Regions from separate parts of the Streptomyces sp. NPDC001544 genome, predicted to be linked through region 3. Evidence: riboswitches for the same ligand, from Rfam matches in the RefSeq annotation. Region 3 holds a riboswitch; each other region holds the start of a gene.
The links. A riboswitch is a leader RNA that binds a small molecule or an ion and turns the genes downstream of it on or off. The one in region 3 is predicted to bind cyclic di-AMP.

Region 1 (2,192 bases), on a different contig from region 3:
GGCGGGTCGGAATCCATGGAGTTTTTTTGGACAGTGGCGGCCGGCAAGGTGGCGCGGAAACCACGAAAGCCCCGGCTCTCGGGCCGGGGCTTCGGGTGGGGGGTGGATCTTGGGGGAACCGAGAGATCCGGGGGGATCCCGGGTCAGACGTTCACGCCGTGCTTGCGGAGGTAGGCGATGGGGTCGACGTCCGAACCGTAGTCGGGGCCGGTGCGGGCCTCGAAGTGGAGGTGCGGCCCGGTGGTGTTGCCGGTCGAGCCGGACAGGCCGATCTGCTGGCCCGGGGTGACCTTCTGGCCGACCGAGACCCCGATGGACGACAGGTGGCCGTACTGGGTGTACATGCCGTCGGCCATCTTGATCACGATCTGGTTGCCGTACGCCCCGCCCCAGCCGGTGGACACCACGGTGCCCGCGCCGACCGCGTGGACGGCGGTGCCGCTCGCGGCGTGGAAGTCGATACCGGTGTGCGAGCCGGACGACCACAGGGAGCTGCTGGCCTGGTAACCGGTGGAGACGTACGAGCCGGTGATCGGCGCGACGAACTGGTTCAGCCGCTTGCGCTCGGCCGCACGGGCCGCCCGTGCCTTGGCCTCCCGCGCTGCCTCGCGCGCCTTCTGCGCCTGCTCGGCGGCCTTCTTGCGCGCGGCCTCCTCGGCCGCCTTCCGCTCGGCGGCCTCCTTCTGGGCGTCGGCCTGGGCGTCGATCTGCTCGGGCACCGAGTCGCTGATGGTGATGACCGGGGTGAGGGCGGTCTGCTCGGGCGCGGGCGCGGGCTCGGCGGCGAGCGCCGGAGCGGCGAGGGCGCCGATGGCGCCGGTGGTGGCGAGGGCCGCGACGCCCGCGGCGCGGGCGGTGGTGCGGTGCATCCGGCCGGGACGGCGGTGCTTCCCGGTGGCGCGGGTGAACGCCATGAAGTGGCTGATCCTTTCCTTCCTTCTCGCCTACCGGGTTAGCTGACGGGTTCGGAGCAGGAAGGTCTCCTACGGGCCCCCTCGCGGTGTGCGCGGGCGTCCGATTCACCCCAAGGGACGATGGGTCCCCGGCTCCCCTGGCTCGCGCCGTACGGGGACTCGGCGATGGCTGTCCGGTGCCGCGGGTGCGGCGCGATGCCTGACGAACAGCCCGGACGACGCTAAGCGGCGCACCTTTCAATCCTCAAACGCAACAGGGCTTTTGTAGCGCATCCCACAGGGCAGACAGGCAACCTCCGCCCCAATTCGGACATCCTGCTCAGACTTCGGGAACACCGTGGGGCCCTGGCGATCCATCGGTCACCAGGGCCCCACGCGCGCGTGCCGCTGCCGCGCGGCTGCCGGCCTTGCCGGGCTTGCCGGTTACTCGGCGGTCACGACGGAGACCTCGCCGACGCCGAGCGCCTCGACGGGCTCCTTGATCTGTGCCGCGTCCCCGACCAGGACCGTCACCAGGCGGTCCACCGGGAAGGCGTTGACGACCGCGGCGGTCGCCTCCACCGTGCCGGTCGCGGCGAGCTGCCGGTACAGCGTCGCCTGGAAGTCGTCGGGCAGGTGCTGCTCGACCTGGTCGGCCAGCGTGCTCGCCACGGCGGCCGCCGTCTCGTACTTCAGCGGCGCCACCCCGACGAGGTTCTGCACGGCCACGTCGCGCTCGGCGTCGGTGAGCCCCTCCGCGGCGAGCGTGCGCAGCACCGTCCACAGGTCCTGCAGCGCGGGACCGGTGTTCGGGGTGTCCACGGAGCCGCTGATGGCGAGCATCGAGGCGCCGTTGCCCTCGGGGCCGGACCTCAGGACCTGCCCGAACGCGCGCACGCCGTAGGTGTAGCCCTTCTCCTCGCGCAGCACACGGTCCAGGCGGGAGGTGAGGGTGCCGCCGAGGCAGTAGGTGCCGAGCACCTGGGCGGGCCACACGCGGTCGTGCCGGTCGGGGCCGACGCGGCCGATGAGCAGCTGGGTCTGGACGGCGCCCGGACGGTCGACGATGACGACGCGTCCGGTGTCGTCGGCGGTCACCGGCGGCACCGGGCGGGGCTGGGCCGAGGAGCCCTGCCAGACGCCCAGGGTCTCGCCGAGCAGCGCGTCCAGATCGATGCCGGTCAGGTCGCCGACCACCACGGCGGTGGCGGTGGCGGGCCGCACATGCCGGTCGTAGAAGGCGCGGACGGCGGCCGAGTCGATCTTGGCGACGGTGTCCTCGGTGCCCTGGCGCGGCCG
Region 2 (2,192 bases), on a different contig from region 3:
CGAAAACAGCGGTGAGTTGCCGGGGCGTGGTGTCCGTATTCTCTGATCATGGCCGCACCCCCCGGAAATCCGCTCCCCGCCTTCACCCTCGTCGCGACCGATCTCGACGGAACGCTCCTGCGTGGCGACGACACCCTCTCCGACCGGTCCCTGGCCGCCCTCGCGCGTGCCGGGCACGCGGGTGCCCGGCACCTCGTGGTGACCGGACGCCCGGCACCGCGGGTGCGGCCGCTGCTCGACGACCTGGGTGGCAGGGGACTCGCGGTGTGTGCCCAGGGGGCGCAGGTGTACGACGCCGGTGCCGACCGCCTGCTGTGGTCGGTCACCCTGGACCGGGAGCTGGCCGAGACCGCGCTCGGCAAGATCGAGGCCGAGGTGGGGGAGGTGTACGCGGCCGTCGACCAGGACGGGGTGGACGGGCTCACGCTCATCGAACCCGGTTATCTGATGCCCCACCCGACGCTGCCCGCCGTGCGGGTCCGGCGGCGCGACGACCTGTGGTGCGAGCCGATCAGCAAGGTCCTGCTGCGCCATCACACACTGACGGACGACGAGTTGGCCGCCACGGCCCGCGCGGCCGTGGGCTCGCTGGCGACGGTCACCATGTCGGGACCGGGAACCGTCGAATTGCAGCCGTGCGGTGTGACCAAGGCGACCGGGCTGGCGCTGGCCGCCGACCACCTCGGGCTGAGCCCCGACAGGGCGGTCGCCTTCGGGGACATGCCCAACGACATCCCGATGTTCGACTGGGCTGCGCACGGTGTGGCCATGGCCAACGCGCACCCGGAACTCAAGGCGGTGGCCGACGAGATCACTTTGTCGAACGAGGACGACGGCATCGCCGTCGTCCTCGAAAGATGCTTCCCGTGAGGGAACCGGTCAGCCGGTCAGTACGCGCCGTACACGTTGTCGATCGAGCCGTAGCGGTGGGCGGCGTAGTTGCAGGCGGCCGTGATGTTGGCGATCGGGTCGTAGATGTTCCACGAGGTGCCGGACACGTGGTAGGCGTTGAACGTCGGGGCGATGACCTGCAGCAGGCCCTTGGACGGAGTGCCGGCGGCGGCGTTGGAGTCCCAGAGGTTGATGGCCAGCGGGTTGCCCGAGGACTCGCGCATCACGTTGCGGTAGATGCCGTTGTACGTGCCGGGGATGCCGTGCTGCGCCATGACCGCGAGCGAGTCGCGGATCCAGCCGTCCAGGTTGTTCGGGTACGTGACCGTGCTGGGCGCGGTCGTGGGCGTGGCGGCCGAGGCGCTGGTCGCGCCGGCCAGCGGCAGGGCGATCACGGCGGCCCCGGCGCCGGCGGCGGCGAGTCTGCGGGCGATGCGGGCGAAGCGGGCAGGGCGGTGCTGAGCGGCAGCAGACATGGCGAAGTTCCTCTCCGTCGCCTGCGAGGTGAGCTGTCGGGTTCGGGCTGGGAGCTGCCCGGCCGTGCCGCCCGAAGGCGGCACGACTTCACCCCGAGCCGTCCCGGGACGACGGGTGTCGCCCGGACCGGCGGCTTACCTGGGTCCCCCGCTCCTGCCGTACGCGAATGAGTTCGTCGATGGGTCTGATGGGCGGCGGCAGGATTCGGCGTCCGCCCGACGGCCGGGAACGTATGCGAGAGCACATGTCCGGAACAAGCCTTGGATTCACACAAAGTCCTAGTTGACCTTGTTCTATCGTGTATGGGGCACTTGATCCTTTGCGTCTGCCAAGCCTCAACTGGCCAGAGGTGAACGGGGAAAAGCGGTCTGGGGTGTCGGGCCCCTCCTGGTAGGCGGCGTGACCCAATTCACGAAATGGCAATCGCGGCAAATAGGGCATGAAGGGCGCGGTGCCGGTAATCCCGGCGGGCAGGGTGAGGGGAGTCGGCTGCTTTGGTCGAGGTACTCCAGTCGTACTTCCGGGTAAGCGGATAAATATCCGTCCTTATCGACCGATCGAAAACATAACGGTCGTGATCCGATAGCGCCCGGCCTGTAACGGTGGGCGCCCTCGGTGATCGAAAGCCGACCGGATACGCTGACTCGAGTGAGGGCAGCGACCTATCGACAAACCGCGTAATCGCCAGCAGACACCAGCAGACAGGAGACCCCTCGTGACCGTCGTCGGGCCATTCGGGCTGAGCGTGCGGGACCAGGCTCTGGAAGCCGATGTCCAGGCCGGATTGGCGGCTGTCGAGGAGGGTCTGCTCGAAGCCACCAAGA
Region 3 (2,192 bases):
CACACCCAGCTGCTGCGGCAGGGACTGGCCGACGAACTGCAGCTCGTCCTGGCCCCCCTCCTGGTCGGCGACCCGGCCGCCCCCCGCCTCTTCGGACCCGGCGGCTACCAGGCCGGCCGCCTGCGGCTGCTGGAGACCCGCCGTATCGAGGACGTCGTCCTGATGCGCTACGAGCCGACCGCCCCCGGCACCGGCCCCTCGGCCGCCCCCGCCGACCGCCACTGGCTGCGGATCGCCTGCGAGCTGGCCGCGCTGTGCCCGCCCTCCAAGACGGCGTTCAGCGTCGGGGCGGTGGTCGTGGCCGCCGACGGCACGGAGCTCGCGCGCGGCCACTCGCGTGAAGGCGGCGACCCCGTGGTCCACGCGGAGGAGGCGGCGCTGGCCAGGATCCGGCCCGACGACCCCCGGCTGGCCGGTGCCACGGTGTACAGCAGCCTCGAACCGTGCGCCCGGCGGGCCTCCCGGCCGGCGCCGTGTGCCCGGTTGATCCTCGACGCGGGGGTGCGGCGGGTGGTCACGGCATGGCGGGAGCCGGACACGTTCGTCACCGGGGCCGACGGGAGCGGACTGCTGGCGGCCGGGGGCGTGGACGTGGTCGTCGTGCCGGAGTACGAGGCGGCGGCGAAGGTGCCGAACCGGCACCTGCCGGGCTGATCGGAAAGGCGTGTGCGAGGTGTCCCGCGGATGACGTACACTGGTGACACAACGACGCGGGGTGGAGCAGCTCGGTAGCTCGCTGGGCTCATAACCCAGAGGTCGCAGGTTCAAATCCTGTCCCCGCTACTGAAGGCTCAGGGCCGGAATCCAGCACAGGGATTCCGGCCCTGAGTGTTTTTTGCGCCCCCGGTAGTCCGCTTGCAGCCTCCCACGGTCCGCCGTGGCATCCGGGCCGTGGTCAACTCGCCCGGTTTTCACCGTCCTTGGTGTGTAAGTCCTTCGGTGAAAACGCTAATGATCAAGCCAGATCTCTTGGAAACCGACGGGTAGGCCTATTAACGTTCGATAACGCAGCGCGGTCGTCCCAGCCGTCACCCGAGACGGCTCCGTGCGCACGCGCCGAATCCCGAAAGGGAACCGGGGAACCACCACTTTGGGGTGAATCGCACGAATGCCGTTGTGAGCTCGTCGAGTTCACGGCCGGTATACGCGCGTAGGAGACCTTCCTGCTCCGAACCCGTCAGCTAACCCGGTAGGCGTCACGGAAGGAAAGGAGCACGCCCGAGTGGCGTCCAACCCGCCTGCCCCCACAGCCCCGTTCGCGCCGAGCCGGCGCACCGACACCTTCGTCTACGGCGACTACCGCACCGACGAGGGCCCCTGGGAGGAGTGGAACCCCACCGAGGGGTCCCTCCGCCCGGAACGCGGCCGGCACCGGGTCACCAAGCAGCGCGGCGGGGGACTCGCCCGCAGCTCCACCGTTCTGGGCGTCGGCGTCATCGCCGCCGTCGGCGCGGGCGGCATCGCCAGCGCCAACACCGGCAAGCCGCCGGTTTCCCTATCCCTGCCCGACCTGCCCTCCGTCGGCTCGCTGCTGGGCGACCACACCGACGGCGCCAAGGTCACCGCGGCCAGCCTGACCGACGTCGGCGTGGCAGCCGCCGACAGCGACCAGGGCGGCACCGACGCCGGCGAGGCCCTGCGCAACCGGATCATGGCCCAGGCCGAGCGGCAGAAGAGCCAGGCCGACGGCAAGGCCACCGCCGCCGCCGTGGCCGCCGCCGGGAAGCAGTCCGCCGCCGTGGCCGCCAAGGCGGAGCAGGAGGCCGCGGTCAAGGCCGCCGCCGCCAAGGAGAAGGCCGAGGCCGCCGTCAAGAAGCAGGCCGAGGCCGACCGCCTCGCCAAGCTGGCCGCGCAGTACACGCTGCCGACCTCCTCGTACACGCTCACCGGCACCTTCGGTCAGCCCGGCGCCATGTGGTCCTCCGGCTACCACACCGGCCTTGACTTCGCGGCGCCGACCGGCACGCTCATCAAGGCCATCCACAGCGGCACGATCACCGAGGCGGGCTGGGCCGGCGCCTACGGCTACCGCACGATCCTCACCCTCGACGACGGCACCGAGCTGTGGTTCTGCCACCAGTCCTCGATCAACGTGAAGGTCGGCCAGAAGGTCCAAACCGGTGAGGTCATCGGCCGCGTCGGCGCCACCGGCAACGTCACCGGCCCGCACCTCCACCTCGAGGTCCATCCCG
Region 4 (2,192 bases), on a different contig from region 3:
GAAGTGCGGGGCTGTGTGCCTTGCGGCGGGGCCTTGCGACTAGAGCCTAACCGTCCCCGGGGCATCGGCAGCCGACCGACCGCCCCGTGGACACGGTGACCGTACACATTGTTCCTTGCCGGAACAAAGGGTGGGGTGAAGAGAAGCCCCGAGGGAACGAAAAACCCCGCTCCGGTGCGTACGGGGGAACACGCACCGGAGCGGGGAGCCCGTGAGGGCGGGGGCGGCCCTCACCAGGCCTCCACTGTGGGAGGCATGGTGATGAGGGCACTGTGGTTCGGGTAAGGACCAGGTGTCACTTCAGGTGCAGCTGCTGGCCCGGGTAGATGACGTTGGCGTCGTCGATGATGTCCTTGTTCAGCTGGAACAGCTTCTCCCAGCCGCCGGCGACGTGGTGCTCCGCGGCGATCGAGCTGAGGGTGTCACCCGTGACGACCTTGTACTCGCCATCGCCCTTCTCGACCTTCTTGCCGGTCGGGGTGGTGACGGTCTTCTTCGGCGTCGACCGCACCTCGGAGCGGTTGGCGGCCTGCTGGTCGGTCGAGCGGGTGGTGGTGCCGTTCGACGAGGAGCCGGCGGAGCTCGACGAGCTGCCGGAGTTGCTGGAGCCACTGGAGCTGCTGGAGCCGCTGTACGTGGCGCCGGACAGCCCCTTGCCGCAGACCGGCCAGGCACCCTTGCCCTGCGCGGCGAGGACCTTCTCGGCGATCTCGATCTGCTGGGACTTGCTGGCCTGGTTGGCCTGCGGGGCGTAGTTGGTGCCGCCGTACGCGGCCCAGGTGGAGGCGGAGAACTGCAGACCGCCGTAGTAGCCGTTGCCGGTGTTGATGGACCAGTTGCCGCCGGACTCGCACTGGGCGACCGAGTCCCACTCGGAGGCGGTGGCGGCGGAGGCGCTGCCGGACGCCATCAGCGGGGCGGCGACGGCGGCGCCGGTGACACCGGCGACAGCGATGGCGCGGACGGCCTTGGACGGACGACGGTGCTTGCCCTTGCCGGAAAACAGCATGGATCGATCCCCTCACCGACGCCTGCGAGGTGAGCTGTCGGGTTCGGGCCGGTTGAGTTGCCCGGCCGCACCTCGCGTGGTTCTCGTGCGAGACGCGGCTCCACCCCTAGCCGTTTCCGTCGGTCTGCCGACCTCCGGACCCGGCGCCTACCTTGGGTCCCCCGCTCCTGCCTACGGCGCTTGACGCGACGACTGTTCCCGGGCAGCCGCTGGCAGGATTCGGCGTTGCGGCAGCCGGGGCTCGTGTTGGCGAGCGGTCACGACCGTAGACATGCGATCCGCCGGATTTCAAAGACGATCAGGGCTTCTGAGACTCATCCCACACTTTCACCAAACCGGACAATCAAGCCTAAAACGGGGCGTCAACTACCCCTGCTTTCAACCCTTTTCGACGCTGAGTTCCAGCGTCTGACCGGCGGTGACGTTGTTCGGGTCGGTGCCGATGGCGTCCTTGTTGGCGGAGTAGAGCGCCCGCCACCCGCCCTCGAGGTCAAGGGAGTCGGCGATGGAGGCCAGGGTGTCGCCGGCGTGGACGGTGTACTCGCGTGCGGCGTGACGGCCGGAAGAGGGAGTCGCCTGGCTTTTCGTCACGTCTTCGTCCGCACTGTCGCCCCGATGGCGGCCACCACTGATCGCCCCGGTATCCACAAGGCTCCAAGAACCCCCGGTCTGCCATGAATTGTCCGAGTTGTCGACCTCGGGGCCCGCCGTGGACGAACCGCCACCGCCCTGCGCATGCCCGGAGCCGGAAGAGGCCGTCTTGCCCGACTTGCCCGAAGCGGAGGAGTCGTCCGCAGCGTCGGCACCCTTGCTCGAACTCGGCGGGGGCGAGGCGTCCGACGAGGGGCCGGAATCGGGCGACCCGGATGAACCGGACGCGGAATTCGAGGAATCGGCGGAATTCCCGGAAGTCCCGGAACCCTTCGAACCGGAGGAGTCGGTTGAACCGGATGAATCGCTTGAATGGGAGGAGTTGCCGGAATCGGATGATCCGGAGTCTCCGACGCCCGTGTCGACGTCCACCGAACCGGAATTCGACGTGAGACCGGAAAGCAGGGCACAGGTGGCCCAGGGCTTGGTGCCCAGGTCGGCGAGGATCTTCTCGGCGACCGCGATCTGCTGCGAGCGGCTGGCCTCTTCGGGGCTGGAGGCGTACTCGAGGCCGCCGTGGTTGTCCCAGTCG

Region 1: linked by a shared signal. The riboswitch ahead of ACFY0F_RS27355 (M23 family metallopeptidase) and the one ahead of ACFY0F_RS33785 (M23 family metallopeptidase) in region 3 are both predicted to bind cyclic di-AMP.
Region 2: linked by a shared signal. The riboswitch ahead of ACFY0F_RS24955 (transglycosylase SLT domain-containing protein) and the one ahead of ACFY0F_RS33785 (M23 family metallopeptidase) in region 3 are both predicted to bind cyclic di-AMP.
Region 4: linked by a shared signal. The riboswitch ahead of ACFY0F_RS33955 (transglycosylase family protein) and the one ahead of ACFY0F_RS33785 (M23 family metallopeptidase) in region 3 are both predicted to bind cyclic di-AMP.

The regions. Positions count from the first base shown of each region.
Region 1 covers NZ_JBIAVN010000012.1:112,198-114,389, forward strand. The annotation lists gene ACFY0F_RS27355 (M23 family metallopeptidase) at 144-914, opposite strand; cyclic di-AMP (ydaO/yuaA leader) riboswitch at 928-1,089, opposite strand; gene ACFY0F_RS27360 (M16 family metallopeptidase) at 1,338-2,192, opposite strand, start outside.
Region 2 covers NZ_JBIAVN010000010.1:162,894-165,085, forward strand. The annotation lists gene ACFY0F_RS24950 (HAD family hydrolase) at 49-870, shown strand; gene ACFY0F_RS24955 (transglycosylase SLT domain-containing protein) at 888-1,367, opposite strand; cyclic di-AMP (ydaO/yuaA leader) riboswitch at 1,373-1,556, opposite strand; gene ACFY0F_RS24960 (polyprenyl synthetase family protein) at 2,084-2,192, shown strand, end outside.
Region 3 covers NZ_JBIAVN010000019.1:137,948-140,139, forward strand. The annotation lists gene ACFY0F_RS33775 (dihydrofolate reductase family protein) at 1-654, shown strand, start outside; tRNA gene ACFY0F_RS33780 (tRNA-Met) at 710-783, shown strand; cyclic di-AMP (ydaO/yuaA leader) riboswitch at 1,045-1,211, shown strand; gene ACFY0F_RS33785 (M23 family metallopeptidase) at 1,223-2,192, shown strand, end outside.
Region 4 covers NZ_JBIAVN010000020.1:23,736-25,927, reverse strand. The annotation lists gene ACFY0F_RS33955 (transglycosylase family protein) at 296-1,009, opposite strand; cyclic di-AMP (ydaO/yuaA leader) riboswitch at 1,014-1,198, opposite strand; gene ACFY0F_RS33950 (transglycosylase family protein) at 1,388-2,192, opposite strand, start outside.